Regions from separate parts of the Pseudonocardia nantongensis genome, predicted to be linked through region 1. Evidence: riboswitches for the same ligand, from Rfam matches in the RefSeq annotation. Region 1 holds a riboswitch; the other holds the start of a gene.

Region 1 (6,958 bases):
CCTGCGGCAGCCCCTCGGCGAACTGGACGTCCCCGGCCTGCACCGCGAGCGCGCGGGCCTGTGGGTCCTCGACGTAACGCACGGTGACCCGGGCGGACCCGGCCGGCTCGCCCCAGTAGCCGTCGTTGCGGACCAGCACCGCGGAATCGGAGCCGTTGACCTCCTCGAGCACCAGCGGCCCGGTCGCCGAGCGCAGCACGTCCGGGGCGCCGCCGCCGGCGTAGGCGGCCGGGGCGAGGATCCCGAGGTTCCCGCTGGACAGGCGCACCGGCATCACGGGGTCCGGCTCGGCCGTGGTGATCCGGACGGCGTCGGGGCCGTCCGGGGCGACCGCGAAACCGATCCCGCGGATCGCCCGCGGCGGCGCCTCGACACCCGCGACGTAGCTCAGCGCGGTGACGACGGCGTCCGGTGTGAGCGGGGTGCCGTCGTGGAAGGTGACATCCGGGCGCAGCGTGAACCGCCAGGTGTTGCCCTGCTGCTCCCAGCTGGTGGCCAGCGCCGGCGCCGGACGGACCCGGTCGTCGACGGTGGTCAGGGTCTCCGCGACGCCGAGGGTCTTGAGCAGGGCGCCGTCGTCGGCGTCGAAGGCGTAGCCGGAGCGCGGCGGGAACGCCACCGCCACCGCCAGCTCGCCCTCCGGGGTGGGGGCACCGCCGCCGCCGGTACCGCAGCCCGCCAGCAGCAACGCCGCGGCCGTCGTCAGGGCGGCGAGCACGCGCGCCCCGGAACTCGTCACGATCACGACATACAACTACATCTGAGCAATTGTTCAGGCAATAGAACGTGAGGGATGCCCCCACGACGTCCGCCGTGACAGCCGGTCCGGCGGACGTCGCGGGAACGCACCGGCGTCAGCCGGTGGTCTGCGCGGTCGCGCGCACCCGCCGGGCGGCGGCGACCAGGTGGGTCAGCGCCTCGACGGTCTCGGGCTCACCCCTCGTCTTGAGCCCGCAGTCCGGGTTCGCCCAGAGCCGCTCCGACCCGATGTGCCGCAGCGCCGCGGTGAGCTGGCCGGCGAGCTCGTCGACGTCCGGCACCTCCGGCGAGTGGACGTCGTAGACGCCCGGTCCCAGCCCGCGCGGGACGCCCGGGCCCAGGTCGCCGAGCACCTCCATCCGGGACCGGGCCGCCTCCACTGTGGTGACGTCGGCATCCAGGCCGTCGATCGCCCCGACGACCTCTCCGAACTCCGAGTAGCAGAGGTGGGTGTGGATCTGGGTGCTGTCGGTGACTCCGCCGACCGCCATCCGGAACGAGTCCACCGCCCAGTCCAGGTACGGCTGCCGGTCCCGCTCGTGCAGCGGCAGCAGCTCGCGCAGCGCCGGCTCGTCCACCTGGATGATCCGGATGCCGGCGGACTCCAGGTCGACCACCTCGTCGCGCAGTGCCAGCCCGACCTGCCGCGCGGTGTCGCCGAGCGGCTGGTCGTCGCGCACGAACGACCAGGCCAGGATGGTGACCGGGCCGGTCAGCATGCCCTTGACGTAGGACGTCGACAGCGACTGCGCGTACGTCGCCCAGCCGACCGTGATCGGCGCCGGGCGGGACACGTCCGAGTGCAGGATCGGCGGGCGCACGCAGCGCGAGCCGTAGGACTGCACCCAGCCCAGCTCGGTGGTCGCGAACCCGTCCAGGTTCTCCGCGAAGTACTGGACCATGTCGTTGCGCTCGGGCTCGCCGTGCACGAGCACGTCCAGGCCGATCTCCTCCTGGAGCCGCACCACGCGGGCGATCTCCCGGCGCATCCGGTCGGCGTACTCGTCCTCGGTGATCTTCCCGGTGCGGTGCGCCTGCCGGTCCTTGCGGATCTCGGACGTCTGCGGGAAGGAGCCGATCGTCGTCGTCGGCACGTCCGGCAGGCCGAGCGCCGCGCGCTGGGCCTTGGCCCGGACGTCGCCCGCGCCGCGCCGGTAGTGGTCGGCGCCCAGCTCCACGAGCCGGGACCGCACGGCCTCGTTCCGCCGCGACGCCGCGGCCACCCGTTCCCGGGTGGCCTTCGCCGCATCGAACTCCGCGGCGACCGCGGCGCGGCCCTCGTGCAGCGCACGGCCCAGCAGCACCACCTCGTCGACCTTCTGCCGGGCGAAGGCCAGCATGTCGACGACGTCCGCGGGCAGCGCGGTCTCCACCGACAGGTCGTAGGGGACGTGCAGCAGCGAGCACGACGTCGAGATCTCCACCCGGCCCGCGACATCGACGAGCCGGGACGCGGTGGCCAGCGCGGCGTCCAGGTCGGTGCGCCAGACGTTGCGCCCGTCGACGACGCCGGCCAGCACCCGCTTACGCCCGATCCCCTCGACCGACTCGATGCCGTCGAGGTCGGAGCGCCCGGCGACCAGGTCCAGGGCCAGGCCCTCGACGCCGGTCGAGGCCAGCACCGGCAGCGCCCGGCCCAGCTCACCGAAGTACGAGGCGACCAGCACCTTCGGCCGCCGCGGCCCCGCGGCGATGCGGTCGTAGGCCTTGCGCAGGGCCGCGATCTCCTCGTCGGTCCGGTCCGCGGCGAAGGCCGGCTCGTCGAGCTGGACCCACTCCGCGCCGGCGTCGGCGAGCTCGGTCAGCAGGTCGCGGTAGACCTCGACCAGCGGACCGAGCAGGTCCAGCGGGCGGAAGCCCTCCGGTGCCCCCTCCGCCGGCTTGGACAGCAGCAGGAAGGTCACCGGCCCGACCAGGACCGGACGGGTGAGCACGTCGGAGCGCAGGGCCTCCGTGAACTCGTCGAGCGCCTTGCGGCTCTCCGGGGCGAGCCGGGTGTCCGGCCCGATCTCGGGAACCAGGTAGTGGTAGTTCGTGTCGAACCACTTGGTCATCTCGCAGGCCGGGGCACCGGTCCGGCCCCGGGCCATCGCGAACAACCGCTCGAGCGGGTCGGCGCCGATGCTCGTTCCCGCTCCGCTCCTCTCGGTGATCCCGGCGAACCGCTGCGGCACCGCCCCGACGGCGAGCGCGGTGTCGAGCACGTGGTCGTAGAACGAGAACGTGTTGCCCGGGATCTGGTCCAGCCCGGCGTCGCGGAGCCCGGCCCAGGTGTCCCGGCGCAGCCCGGCCGCGACCTCGTGCAGTGCGGAAGCGTCGGTGCGACCGGCCCAGAACGACTCGGTGGCGCGCTTCAGCTCCCGGTTCGGCCCGATGCGCGGGTATCCCAGAACGGTGCTTGCGGTACCCGACTCTGATGTGATCGTCACAACCCTCTCTCCTCGCGAGCGCGTGTGGCGGTCCGTGGCGCGGGGAGGAGACGAGGGCGCGGCCGGGCGGTCCGTCCGCCGGGCACACGATGCGCCGGCGGGCACGGCCGTGCCCGATCACTCCGCTCGGCCCTCCCGCGAGGCCACGGATCGGCGCGCCGGTCGGCGCGCGCACCGATGGCAGGTCTTCGGACTCACGGGCACGGGCGGCGGAGCCGCCCGTGAGTACTTATCGCGGTCCGGACCGCGACAAGTACTCACATGCCTACTGGCCGTCGCTTCCCGGGGATGGCGCTCCCAGTGCTCGTGACGGTGGTCGTTCCCGTTCACCGCTGCGGGGCAGTCCCGGACTCGCACCGGGTTCCCTCTTGCCTCGCCCACGACGTCCCCTCGCGGGGCCGCGCCGGCGAACCGTCGGCGGGACCGACCCTAGGCCAGAGATCCGGGACAGGCCACCCGAGCCGTTCCGGTGTCGTTCCGGCACGTCACCCCACGGTATCGCGCCCCGCGGGCCCGACACGCTCGCGCGTTCGCGGTGATCACCGGCCGGTGCCGGCCCCTGGACCCCGGGCGGTCGTCACGGACCGGTTTGGGCACCGATGGCGATCGGCAGGTCGACCCGCTGCCCGGCGCGCTGCACGCCGATCGAGGTGGCCTGCTGCGGTTCGGTCTCGCGCAGCGCACCGATCAGGTCCTCCACCGAGGTCACCGGTCGGTCCCCGAGCGCGACCACGACATCCCCGGCGGACGCCGGCAGCGGCTGCCGGCTCGCCGGGGACGACCGCGGTCACCAGGGCGCCGGACTCGGCGGCGACCCCGAGGCCGCGACGGATCTCCGGGGTCAGACGAGCCAGGCGGACGCCGAGATAGGGGTGGGTGGCGGTGCCGTCGGCGAGCAACTGCCCGGCCGCGACCGCCGCCGTGCCGCGCCACGCGCTCATCGCGGCGCCCGCGGGTCCGCCGGAGTGCCCGAGAGGTCGCCGACCTCCGGCAGCGGGTAGACCGCCGATTCCTCGGCCCGCGGCGGGAGGAGCTGCGGGTTCTCCACCGGAAGCTCCAGCACCAACGATCCGGCCCGGGCGAAGGTGAACTCCACCGGATAGGTCATGGCCGCCCGCAACGGCTCGGTGAGGCCCAGCAGCGAGATCTCGATCGCGCGTGCCCCGGGGACGGTCACCGAGGCGACCGCCCGGTCGTACCCGGCGACCAGCACCTCCCCGGCCGCGACCCGGGTATCCCCGGCGACGCGGGCCGACCGGGCGATCGGGCTCTGCACCTCGATCAACCGGTCCGGCTCCGGGACGCCGGGGACCGCCCCTGCCGCGTCGTGGACGATCGTGAGCTGCAACGACACGTCCTGTCCTGGCCGGTAGAGGGCGTCCCCGGCCACCGAGCGGTCGTCCGCCCCGAACTGGGCGTCACGGATCGCGATGCCGCCGACCCGGCCCTCGGCACCGTTGGTCATCGTCACCTGTGCCGCGGTCTGCGCCAGCTGGCCGGCACCGCATCCGCTGAGGAGAACTACCAGCGCACACCCGACCGCGACGACCGTCGTCCTGTACCGGCCATCGCGCATCCCGGCTCCCGCCGTCGTCCGAACGGCGCTGAGCGTAGGGCGACGGATGTAGCTGGACCGTGAGTTTCGGGCGGTCGGCGTGCCCGGGGGAGGCGACCTCACCCCGCCCCCTCCGTTCGTAGGGGTCTCCTGCCCGGACGCCCGAGGGGTAATCGCGATCACCCCTGTGCTCCCGGCCACAGCACCCCTAGCGTGCGGACCCGACCCATCCGCCTGCCGCAGAGAGGGCTGACATGCAGGTAGACGAGCTGCTCAAGCCGTTCCCCATCAAGGAGTTCCACCCCTTCCCCCGGGCGCTGATGGGCCCCGGCGCGCACGAGATGATCGGGCCCGAGGCCCTCAACCTGGGCTTCAAGAAGACGCTGGTGATGACGTCCGGCCTGCGCGGCACGGATGTCGTCCACAAGATCGTCGAGTCGATGAAGTACCACGGCCTCGAGGTCGTCGTGTACGACCAGGTCGAGTCGAACCCCAAGGACTACAACGTCATGGACGCTGTGGGCCTCTACCAGCAGAACCACTGCGACTCGTTCGTCTCCATCGGCGGCGGTTCCTCGCACGACGCCTGCAAGGGCGCGCGCATCTCGGTCGCGCACGACGGCCGCAACGTCAACGAGTTCGAGGGCTTCAACAAGTCCGAGAACCCGGCGAACCCGCCGCACATCGCGGTCTCCACGACGGCCGGCACCGGGTCCGAGACCTCGTGGGCCTACGTCATCACCGACACCACGACGGACCCGGACAACCCGCACAAGTACGTGGCGTTCGACGACACGTCGGTGACCACCCTCGCCATCGACGACCCTGTCCTCTACTACGACTGCCCGATCGACTACACCGCGCAGTGCGGCTTCGACGTGCTCGCGCACGCCTCCGAGCCCTACGTCTCGCGGCTGAACTTCCAGCCCTCGCTGGGCAACGCGCTGCACGCGGTCAAGCTCACCGCGCAGCACCTGCGCCAGGCCGTGTGGAACGGCCAGGACCTCGCCGGGCGCGAGGGCATGATGTACGCGCAGTACATCGCCGCCCAGGCGTTCAACTCCGGTGGCCTCGGGATCATCCACTCGATCTCGCACGCCGTGTCGGCGTTCTACGACACCCACCACGGCCTGAACAACGCGATCGCGCTGCCGCGCGTGTGGGCGTTCAACATGCCGGTCGCCTACGAGCGCTTCGCCGACATGGCCGACGCCATGGGCGTCGACACCCGTGGCATGACCAAGCCGCAGGCCGCCGACGCCGCGCTGGCCGCCGCCATCCGGCTGCTGCGCGACGTGGGCATCCCGGAGAAGTTCGCCGACGTCACGCAGGACTCGTACTCGAAGAACCGGCTCGGCCAGGGCCCGACCAAGTTCTACGAGAAGTCGTCGAGGATCGTCGGGGACTCGGCGGACGTCGACCGGATCACCAACCACGTCCTGGGCGACGCCTGCACCCCGGCCAACCCCAAGGAGTGCACCTTCGAGACCGTCCGCCCGGTCGTCGAGCACTCCATCAACGGTGACCTGGACGACCTGCTGACCTGACCGTCCGGCCAGTCCACCTGATCGATCGCACCAGCGGGCCCACGCCGCGCGAGTGATACTCGTGACGGGTGGGCCCGCCGGCTGCGGGGCCCGCTGCACCACCGCCGGTGCGGCCCGCGAAGGAGTAACCCAACGTGACCGACGCTGTCGTCCCCTCTGCGACCGACGCTGCTGCCGCGATCGGCGCAGGCGGCCCGTTCGAATCCGTCGACCAGGTCGTCGAGGCCCTGCGCGAGCACGGCTACATCGCCGACGCCCGCCTGGCGACCACCGTCTTCCTGCTCACCCGGCTGGACAAGCCGCTGCTGCTGGAGGGCCCCGCCGGTGTCGGCAAGACCGAGCTGGCGAAGATGCTGGCGCTGACCACCGGCCGCCGCCTGCTGCGCCTGCAGTGTTACGAGGGCCAGGACGAGACCAAGGCCCTCTACGAGTGGGACTACGGCAAGCAGCTCATGTACACCCAGATCCTGCGCGAGAAGATCGGGCAGGTCGTCGAGGACGCCCCCGACCTGGCCTCGGCCGTCGAGCGGGTCGGGTCCCAGGAGAGCGTCTTCTTCTCCGAGCGGTTCCTGGCTCCGCGCCCGCTGCTGGAGGCGATCCGTTCCGAGCAGCCCTGCGTGCTGCTGATCGACGAGGTCGACCGCGCCGACGAGGCACTCGAGGCCGTG
Region 2 (6,958 bases), on a different contig from region 1:
ACGAGCTGATCCTCGGGGTGACCTGGCTGGTCACCGGCCGCGCGGACTTCTCCGACGCCGGCCGGGTGGCCTCGACCCACCTGCCCGTACTGGGGTTCTGGTTCCTGCTGGTCGCTCCGGTGCTCGGCGGGCTCGTGTACGGCCCGCTGGTCCAGCGGTTCGCGCCGGAGGCCCGCGGCCACGGCGTCCCCGAGGTGATGGTCGCCGTCGCCCGCAACGGGGGCCGGATCCCGGCGACGGTGGCCGGGGTGAAGGCGCTCGCCTCCGGGATCTGCATCGGCACCGGCGGCTCGGTCGGCCGGGAGGGCCCGATCGTGCAGATCGGCTCCGCGCTGGGCTCGGCGATCGGGCAGTGGCTGCGGGTGCCCTCCACCCGGATGGTGCTGATGGTCTGCTGCGGCGCCGCCGGCGGGATCTCCGCGACGTTCGACGCGCCGATCTCCGGTGTGGTGTTCGGGCTGGAGCTGATCCTGCGCTCGTTCAGCGCCGAGGCGTTCGGCGTCCTGGTGATCAGCTCGGTGACGGCCAACGTCGTCGCGAAGCTGATCGCGGGCGACACCGCGATCCTGACCCTGCCGCACTTCGAGCTCGGCAGTGCCGCGAGCCTGCCGCTCTACGCCGTGCTCGGCCTGCTCGCCGGGCTGCTCGGCTGGGCCTTCGCGCGGATCCTCTACGTCGTCGAGGACGCCTGCGACCGGGTCTGGCGCGGCCCGGAGTGGCTGCGCCCCGCGGTCGGTGGCCTGCTCCTCGGCGCCCTGCTGCTCGCGCTGCCGCAGATGTACGGGGTCGGCTACCCGGTGCTGGAGAACGCGATCGAGAGCCGGTACGCGCTCGGGTTCCTGCTGCTCCTGGTCGTCGGCAAGATCCTCGCGTCCAGCCTGACGATCGGGATCGGCGGCTCGGGCGGGGTGTTCGCGCCGTCGCTGTTCGTCGGCGGCACCGCCGGCACCGCGTTCGGGATCGCGGCGAGCGCGGCGTTCCCGGCGCTGGACCTGAACCCGGGCGCGTTCGGCCTGGTCGGGATGGCGGCGGTCTTCGCCGGGGCCGCGCACGCGCCGATCACCGCGGTGCTCATCGTGTTCGAGCTGACCGGCGACTACGCGCTGATCCTGCCGCTGATGGCGGCCGTCGTGCTGGCCACCGGGCTGAGCAACCTGGTGTCGCGGGACACGATCTACACGCTCAAGCTGTTGCGGCGCGGGATCGACATCGCCGCCGACACCCCGGTGGACGAGGCGCTGCGCCGGGTCACCGTCGGCGAGCTGATGCGGCCGGTCGAGGGCGCCCTGGTGCCGCGGGGCACGCCGCTGGTCGACGAGCGGCCGGCCGCCGGGACCGGTGTCGCGAGCGACGGCCCGGGCCCCGCCCCGGCCGATCCGGGGCCGTCCGTGCTCGGCGCCGACGCCGCCCCGGCGGATCCGGGGCTGCCGGTGCTCGGCGCCGACACCCCCGTCCGGGACGTGCTGGACCTGCTCGCCCGGCACCGCGGCACCCGGCTCGCGGTCCGCGACACCCCGGACGGCCCGGTGCGCGGCACCCTCGCCGAGCACGACGTGCTCGACCACCTGCGGGGTGTGGGGTCGGCCGGGATCGGTTGACCGTCGTCAGTCCGCGTGATGGGCTCGACCCGACGACGGTGGCAGGAAGCCGGTGCGAGTCCGGCGCGGTCCCGCCACTGTCATCGGGGAGCGTGTCCCCAGCACACGGTCACCGCCGCGGACGCGGACGGGAAGGCCGGGGGCGCGTGACGATCCGGGAGCCAGGAGACTGCGCCGTCGTCGCACGATTCCCGCGCTGAGGGCGAGGACCCCTCGAGGAGGACCTGCGATGAACCCCGTCCTGTCGGTGCTCGGCACCGCAGCCGACCCCGCCACCGGCCCCGCCGACCCGCTCGCGGAGGCCGACACCGTGTTCACCTTCCCGCCCCGGGCCGACGATCCCGAGTCGGTCGCCCTGTTCTACGCCGAGGCGTGGCGGGTCGAGCGGGTCACGCCGCGGGACGCGGTCGCCCGGGTGTCGGCGTGGGCGGCGAGCCGGTCGGCCGGTGCCGCGGTGCTGCTGGTGTCCGGCGACCCCGCCGCCGACGCCGCCCTCGGCTCGGTGCTCGACGGCCTGACCCGTGCCGTCCCGGAGCTGGACGTGCGCGTCCCGGCCGGGGCCCGGGTGGCCCCACCGCACCGCAGCCCGCTGATCGGCTGACCCCCGCCCGCCGCGCCGGGTGTCCGCCGCCGCGCCGGGGTGTCCGCGCGCACGTGCTGGCACGCCCGGGCCCGGCCGGCGGTGCGGCGTGCTCACGGCCCAGGGCGCCAGCTGTCCAGCGGGTCGGCCCGGGTCAGCTCGGGGTCGGCGGCGTCCAGCGTCCGGGTCCGCCCCGGCCCGGTCACCGCGGTCTCGAAGCGCACGGTGACCCGGCCGTGCCCGGCGCCCTGCACCCAGCCGTGCCCGTGCTCGGGGTGCCGCACGTCGTCCCCGGCCCGCCACGGGCGCTCCGGCTCCGGCGGGCCCTCGCCGTCCGGCCGGGTCGGACCGGGGGCGATCCGGGCGCCGTTCGCGTCCTCCGGCGGGCCGAAGCCACCGTCGTCGACGGTCACCTGGTCCGGCTCCACCGGCTCCTCGACCGGGGTGCGCGGGAGCCCGTTCGTGGTCGGGTCGACCGGGGCCGCCGCCCAGCCCTGCTCGGAGGGGACGGCGTCGAACAGGGCCAGCGGTGGCTCGTCGTCGAACCCGGACACCGACACCCCGAGCAGCCGCACCCCACCCTCGCCGACGGCGGCGTCGGCCAGCCGGCGGGCCATCGCGGACAGCGTCGAGAGCTCCCGGCTGGCGAACGGCGTCGTCTCCGACCGGGTCGCCGTCACGAAGTCCCCGGTGCGCGCCTTGACGGTGACGGTCCGGGCGGCCCGGCCGTCGGCGACCAGCCGCCGGTGCACCGCGGCGACGATCGTCCCGATCGCCTCGTGCACCGCGCTCATCGCCGTCAGGTCGGTGTCGAACGTGGTCTCCGCGCTGATCTGCTTCGCCGCCCCGCGCGGGGCCACCGGGCGGTCGTCGATCCCGCGCGCCAGCCGGTGCAGCTCGGTGCCCATCGCGGTGCCGAGGATCCCGGCGACCTCGCGGGTGTCCATCGCGGCCAGCTGCCCGATCGTGTCGATCCCGATCTTGCGCAGGGCCTCGCCGGACACCGGTCCGATGCCCCACAGCGACCGGACCGGCAGCGGCGCGAGCACCGCGTCCTGCTCGGCGTGCGCGACGACCAGCAGCCCGTCCGGCTTGGCCAGCTCGGAGGCGATCTTGGCGACCTGCTTGCCGGACCCGACCCCGACCGAGGCCGGCAGGCCGGTCCGCTCCCGCACCGCGGCCCGCAGCTCGGTCCCGAACCGGTGCACCTGCTCCGGGTCCGCCCCCGCGAGGTCCGGCGGCTCGAGGAACGCCTCGTCCACCGACACCGGTTCCAGCACCGGGGACGCGCCGGACAGCACGCCCATCACCTCGTCGGAGATCGCCTTGTAGAGCGGGAACCGGGGCGGCAGCACGGTGGCGTGCGGGCAGCGGCGCCGGGCCTGGCCCATCGGCATCGCCGAGCGGGCCCCGAACACCCGCGCCTGGTAGCTCGCCCCCGCGACGACCCCGCGCGGCCCGAGCCCACCGACGAGTACGGGCCGATCGGCCAGTGTCGGGCGGGTGAGCTGCTCGACGGAGGCGAAGAACGCGTCCATGTCCAGGTGCAGCACCCAGCGTGCGGGGGCGGCCGGACTGCTCACCCCCGCATTGTCGCCCGGCGCACCGACAGCACCGCGTCGCCGTCCGCGAGCTCGACCGGCGGCGTGGCCGGACCGGGCCCGGCGACCGCGCCCGGGTGGTCGTCGTGCGGGGTGGCGACGTCGGCGACCCACCAGTCGCCCGCGACACCGGACCACTCCAGCACCCGTGGCGGACCGTCCGGCGGGCTCAGCGTGAGCGCGTCCATCGGCAGCGTCAGGCCCTCACCGGTCGCCTTGAGCAGCGCCTCCTTGCGGGTCCAGGTGACCAGGAACGACGCCGGCTCCAGCGGGTGCGCGGCGCGCTCGGCTGTGGACAGGGCGTGCTCGGCCAGCCCGTCCAGTCCGGACAGCGGGCGGTGCCGGTCGACGTCGACGCCGACCGGGCCGGTGCCCACCGCCACCCCGACCAGGTCGCCGGAGTGGGTCAGCGAGAACCCGGGGTCGTCGCCGCGCGCCGCCAGGCGGGGCTTGCCGTGCGGCTTCCCGCAACGGCAGGTGCGGTCCATGTCCAGGGTGACCGGGTCGGCGTCCAGGCGGCCGGCCAGCACCAGCCGGGCCAGGGCGTGCGCCGCGAGGTAGCGGTGCCGGTCGTCGTCGCGGCGCAGCGCAGCCATCCGCTGCTGCTCGTGCGCGTCGAGCAGGGCGGCGAGATCGGGCCGCGCCGACGGGTCGATCGGCCGGGCCCACCAGACGGTGACGGTCACCCCGCCACCCTGGCACGCCGCAGCCCCGCCCCGCGCTCGCCTGCTTGCCGCACCCCGTTCCCGGGTGCCGCACCCCATGCGTGGGGTGCGGCACCGGGTCGTAGGGTGCGCGGCCGGTCAGCCGGAGCGCCGCGCCGCGAAGTCCGTGCGGATGTGCGCGGGCTTGGCGTGCGGGGTCGGCCCGTGTTGCGGGGCGCTACCGGGCCGGACGCGTGGTCGGCGGTGCGGCCCCGGCGGGCCGCCCGCCGTTCCGCGCGGTTGGCCGGGCGATCCGCAGCCCCGGTGGGCTGCTCGCCGACGGCCTGCGTGTCGAGGCCGGCCGGGGCCTCGGCGGCCGTGGTCGTGGTCGTGCTGGGTCGGGTGGTGCGCATACGGGCCTCCTGCGTGGCTGGTCGCACCCGCTCGGGTGCTGGTGACGGTGGGACGCGAGGGGCCGGCGACGACGTGCGGGTCCGGAGGCGTGCCGGTGCGCGGGGCGCGCATGCGGGCGCGGTCGGTTCCGGGCCGGGACGGACGTCACGGGCCGGCGGCGGGATGCGGGACTCCCCGGCCGCGACCCGCCCACGGCAGGTGTCGGCGCGGGCCCCGCGGGCCGCTCAGAGGAACCGGATCAGCATGGCCGGAACGGTAGGACCACCGCAGCGGGCGGCGCCACCGGTTTATCCGGCTACCGTCGTGGGTGATGGACGGGGACACGGATCTGGTGGTGGTCGGCGGCGGGATCGCCGGCGTCTCGGTGGCCTACGAGCTCGCGGCGCACGCCCGCGTGACGCTGCTGGAGGCCGAGCACGACCTGCCGGTGCACTCCACCGCCCGCTCCGCGGCCACCTACATCCCCGGGCACGGGGCGGGCCCGTTCCGGGCGTTGATCGACGCGTCCGGGCCGCGGTTCGCGGTGCTGGAACGCGAGCTGGACACCCCGCCGCTGCTCGCCCCGCGCCCGGTGCTGACCGTGGCCGAGGACGACGAGGCCGTCGCCGCCCTGGCCGCGACCCTGGACGAGCAGCGCGGCGAGCCGGGTGCCCCGGTGCCGCTCGATCCGGACGAGGCCGTGGCCCGCTGCCCGGTGCTGCACCGGCCGCGGGCCGCAGCCTGGACCCCCGGCGCCTGCGACGCCGACGCGATCGCCCTGCACGACGGCTACCGGCGCGGCCTGCTGGCGCGCGGCGGCACCGTGCTGCGGGACGCCCGCGCCGTCGCGATCAGCCGGGACGGGTCGGGCTGGACGGTGGACACCGCGGGCGGGCAGCGGGTCCGGGCCGCCGAGGTGGTCGACGCGGCCGGCGCGTGGACCGAGCAGGTCGCCGCGCTGGCCGGCGTCCCGGGCGCGGGGTTGCGGCCCTACCGGCGCACGATCGCCGCCTGCCCGGCGCCCGACCCGGCACGGCTGCGGGTCCCGGACGGTGCGGGCGGTTCCGCGCCGCTCCCGCTGACCGCCGACGCCGCCGAGCGCTGGTACCTCAAGGCCGAGACCGACGCGGTGCTGGTCTCCCCGGCCGACGAGACCCCGGCCGAGCCCGGTGACGCCCGCGCGGACGAGCTCGACGTCGCGCTGGCCCTGGACCGGGTCGGCGCCGCGACGACGCTGGGCCTGCGCTCGGTGCGCACCGCGTGGGCGGGCCTGCGCACGTTCGCGCCGGACCGCGGCCCGGTGCTGGGGGCCCGCCCGGAGCACCCCGGCTTCCACTTCGTCGCCGGGCAGGGCGGGTCGGGCATCGAGTCGGCACCGGCGCTGGCCGCGGTGGCCGCCGCCGTCGTCCTCGGGAAGCCGCTCCCGGACGACGTCGCGCTGGACCCGGACGTGTGCTCGATCACTCGGTTCGCCGCGGTGTAAGCGCGCGCTTACCGCCGCTGGCATGATGGTGTCCATGGCGCTGACCACCACCGGCACCGACCCGCACGAGCTGTTCACCGGCGGGTTCTGGAGCGATCCCTACCCCGCCTACGCCGCCCTGCGGGAATCCGAACCGGTTCGCAAGCTCGCCCTCCCGGACGGCGAGATGTGGCTGCTCACCCGGCACGCCGACGTCCGCGAGGCGTTCGTCGACCCGCGCCTGAGCAAGGACTGGCGGTACACGCTGCCGGAGGAGCAGCGCGCGGACATGCCGGCGGCGCCGACCCCGATGATGATCCTGATGGACCCGCCGGACCACACCCGGCTGCGCAAGCTGGTGAGCCGGTCGTTCACCGTGCGCCGGATGTCGGAGCTGCAGCCACGGGTCGAGGAGATCGCCGCGGATCTGCTGGCCCGGATGCCGGAGGACGGCACCGTGGACCTGATGCGCGAGTACGCGTTCCTGGTGCCGGTGCAGGTGATCTGCGAGCTGCTCGGGGTTCCCGCCGAGGACCGTGACGACTTCTCGGCCTGGTCGTCGGTGCTGGTCGACGAGTCCCCGGCCGACGACAAGAACGCCGCGATGGGCAAGCTGTACGGCTACCTGAGCGAGCTGATCGCGCGCAAGCGGACCGAGCCGGACGACGCGCTGCTGTCGT

Evidence for each region. Region 1 has a riboswitch for cobalamin ahead of metE (5-methyltetrahydropteroyltriglutamate--homocysteine S-methyltransferase). Riboswitches for the same ligand answer to the same signal wherever they lie in the genome.
Region 2: linked by a shared signal. The riboswitch ahead of ACLFMI_RS12030 (hypothetical protein) and the one ahead of metE (5-methyltetrahydropteroyltriglutamate--homocysteine S-methyltransferase) in region 1 are both predicted to bind cobalamin.

The regions. Positions count from the first base shown of each region.
Region 1 covers NZ_JBKGXT010000005.1:225,529-232,486, forward strand. Annotated here, with positions in the region: gene ACLFMI_RS07840 (ABC transporter substrate-binding protein) at 1-739, opposite strand, end outside; gene metE (5-methyltetrahydropteroyltriglutamate--homocysteine S-methyltransferase) at 855-3,188, opposite strand; cobalamin riboswitch at 3,371-3,555, opposite strand; partial or broken gene ACLFMI_RS07850 (PDZ domain-containing protein) at 3,766-3,954, opposite strand; gene ACLFMI_RS07855 (copper chaperone PCu(A)C) at 4,126-4,653, opposite strand; gene mdo (NDMA-dependent methanol dehydrogenase) at 4,998-6,290, shown strand; gene ACLFMI_RS07865 (AAA family ATPase) at 6,425-6,958, shown strand, end outside.
Region 2 covers NZ_JBKGXT010000009.1:123,470-130,427, reverse strand. Annotated here, with positions in the region: gene ACLFMI_RS12035 (chloride channel protein) at 1-1,598, shown strand, start outside; cobalamin riboswitch at 1,618-1,791, shown strand; gene ACLFMI_RS12030 (hypothetical protein) at 1,828-2,199, shown strand; gene ACLFMI_RS12025 (DNA polymerase IV) at 2,292-3,761, opposite strand; gene ACLFMI_RS12020 (4'-phosphopantetheinyl transferase family protein) at 3,758-4,465, opposite strand; gene ACLFMI_RS12015 (NAD(P)/FAD-dependent oxidoreductase) at 5,148-6,299, shown strand; gene ACLFMI_RS12010 (cytochrome P450 family protein) at 6,334-6,958, shown strand, end outside.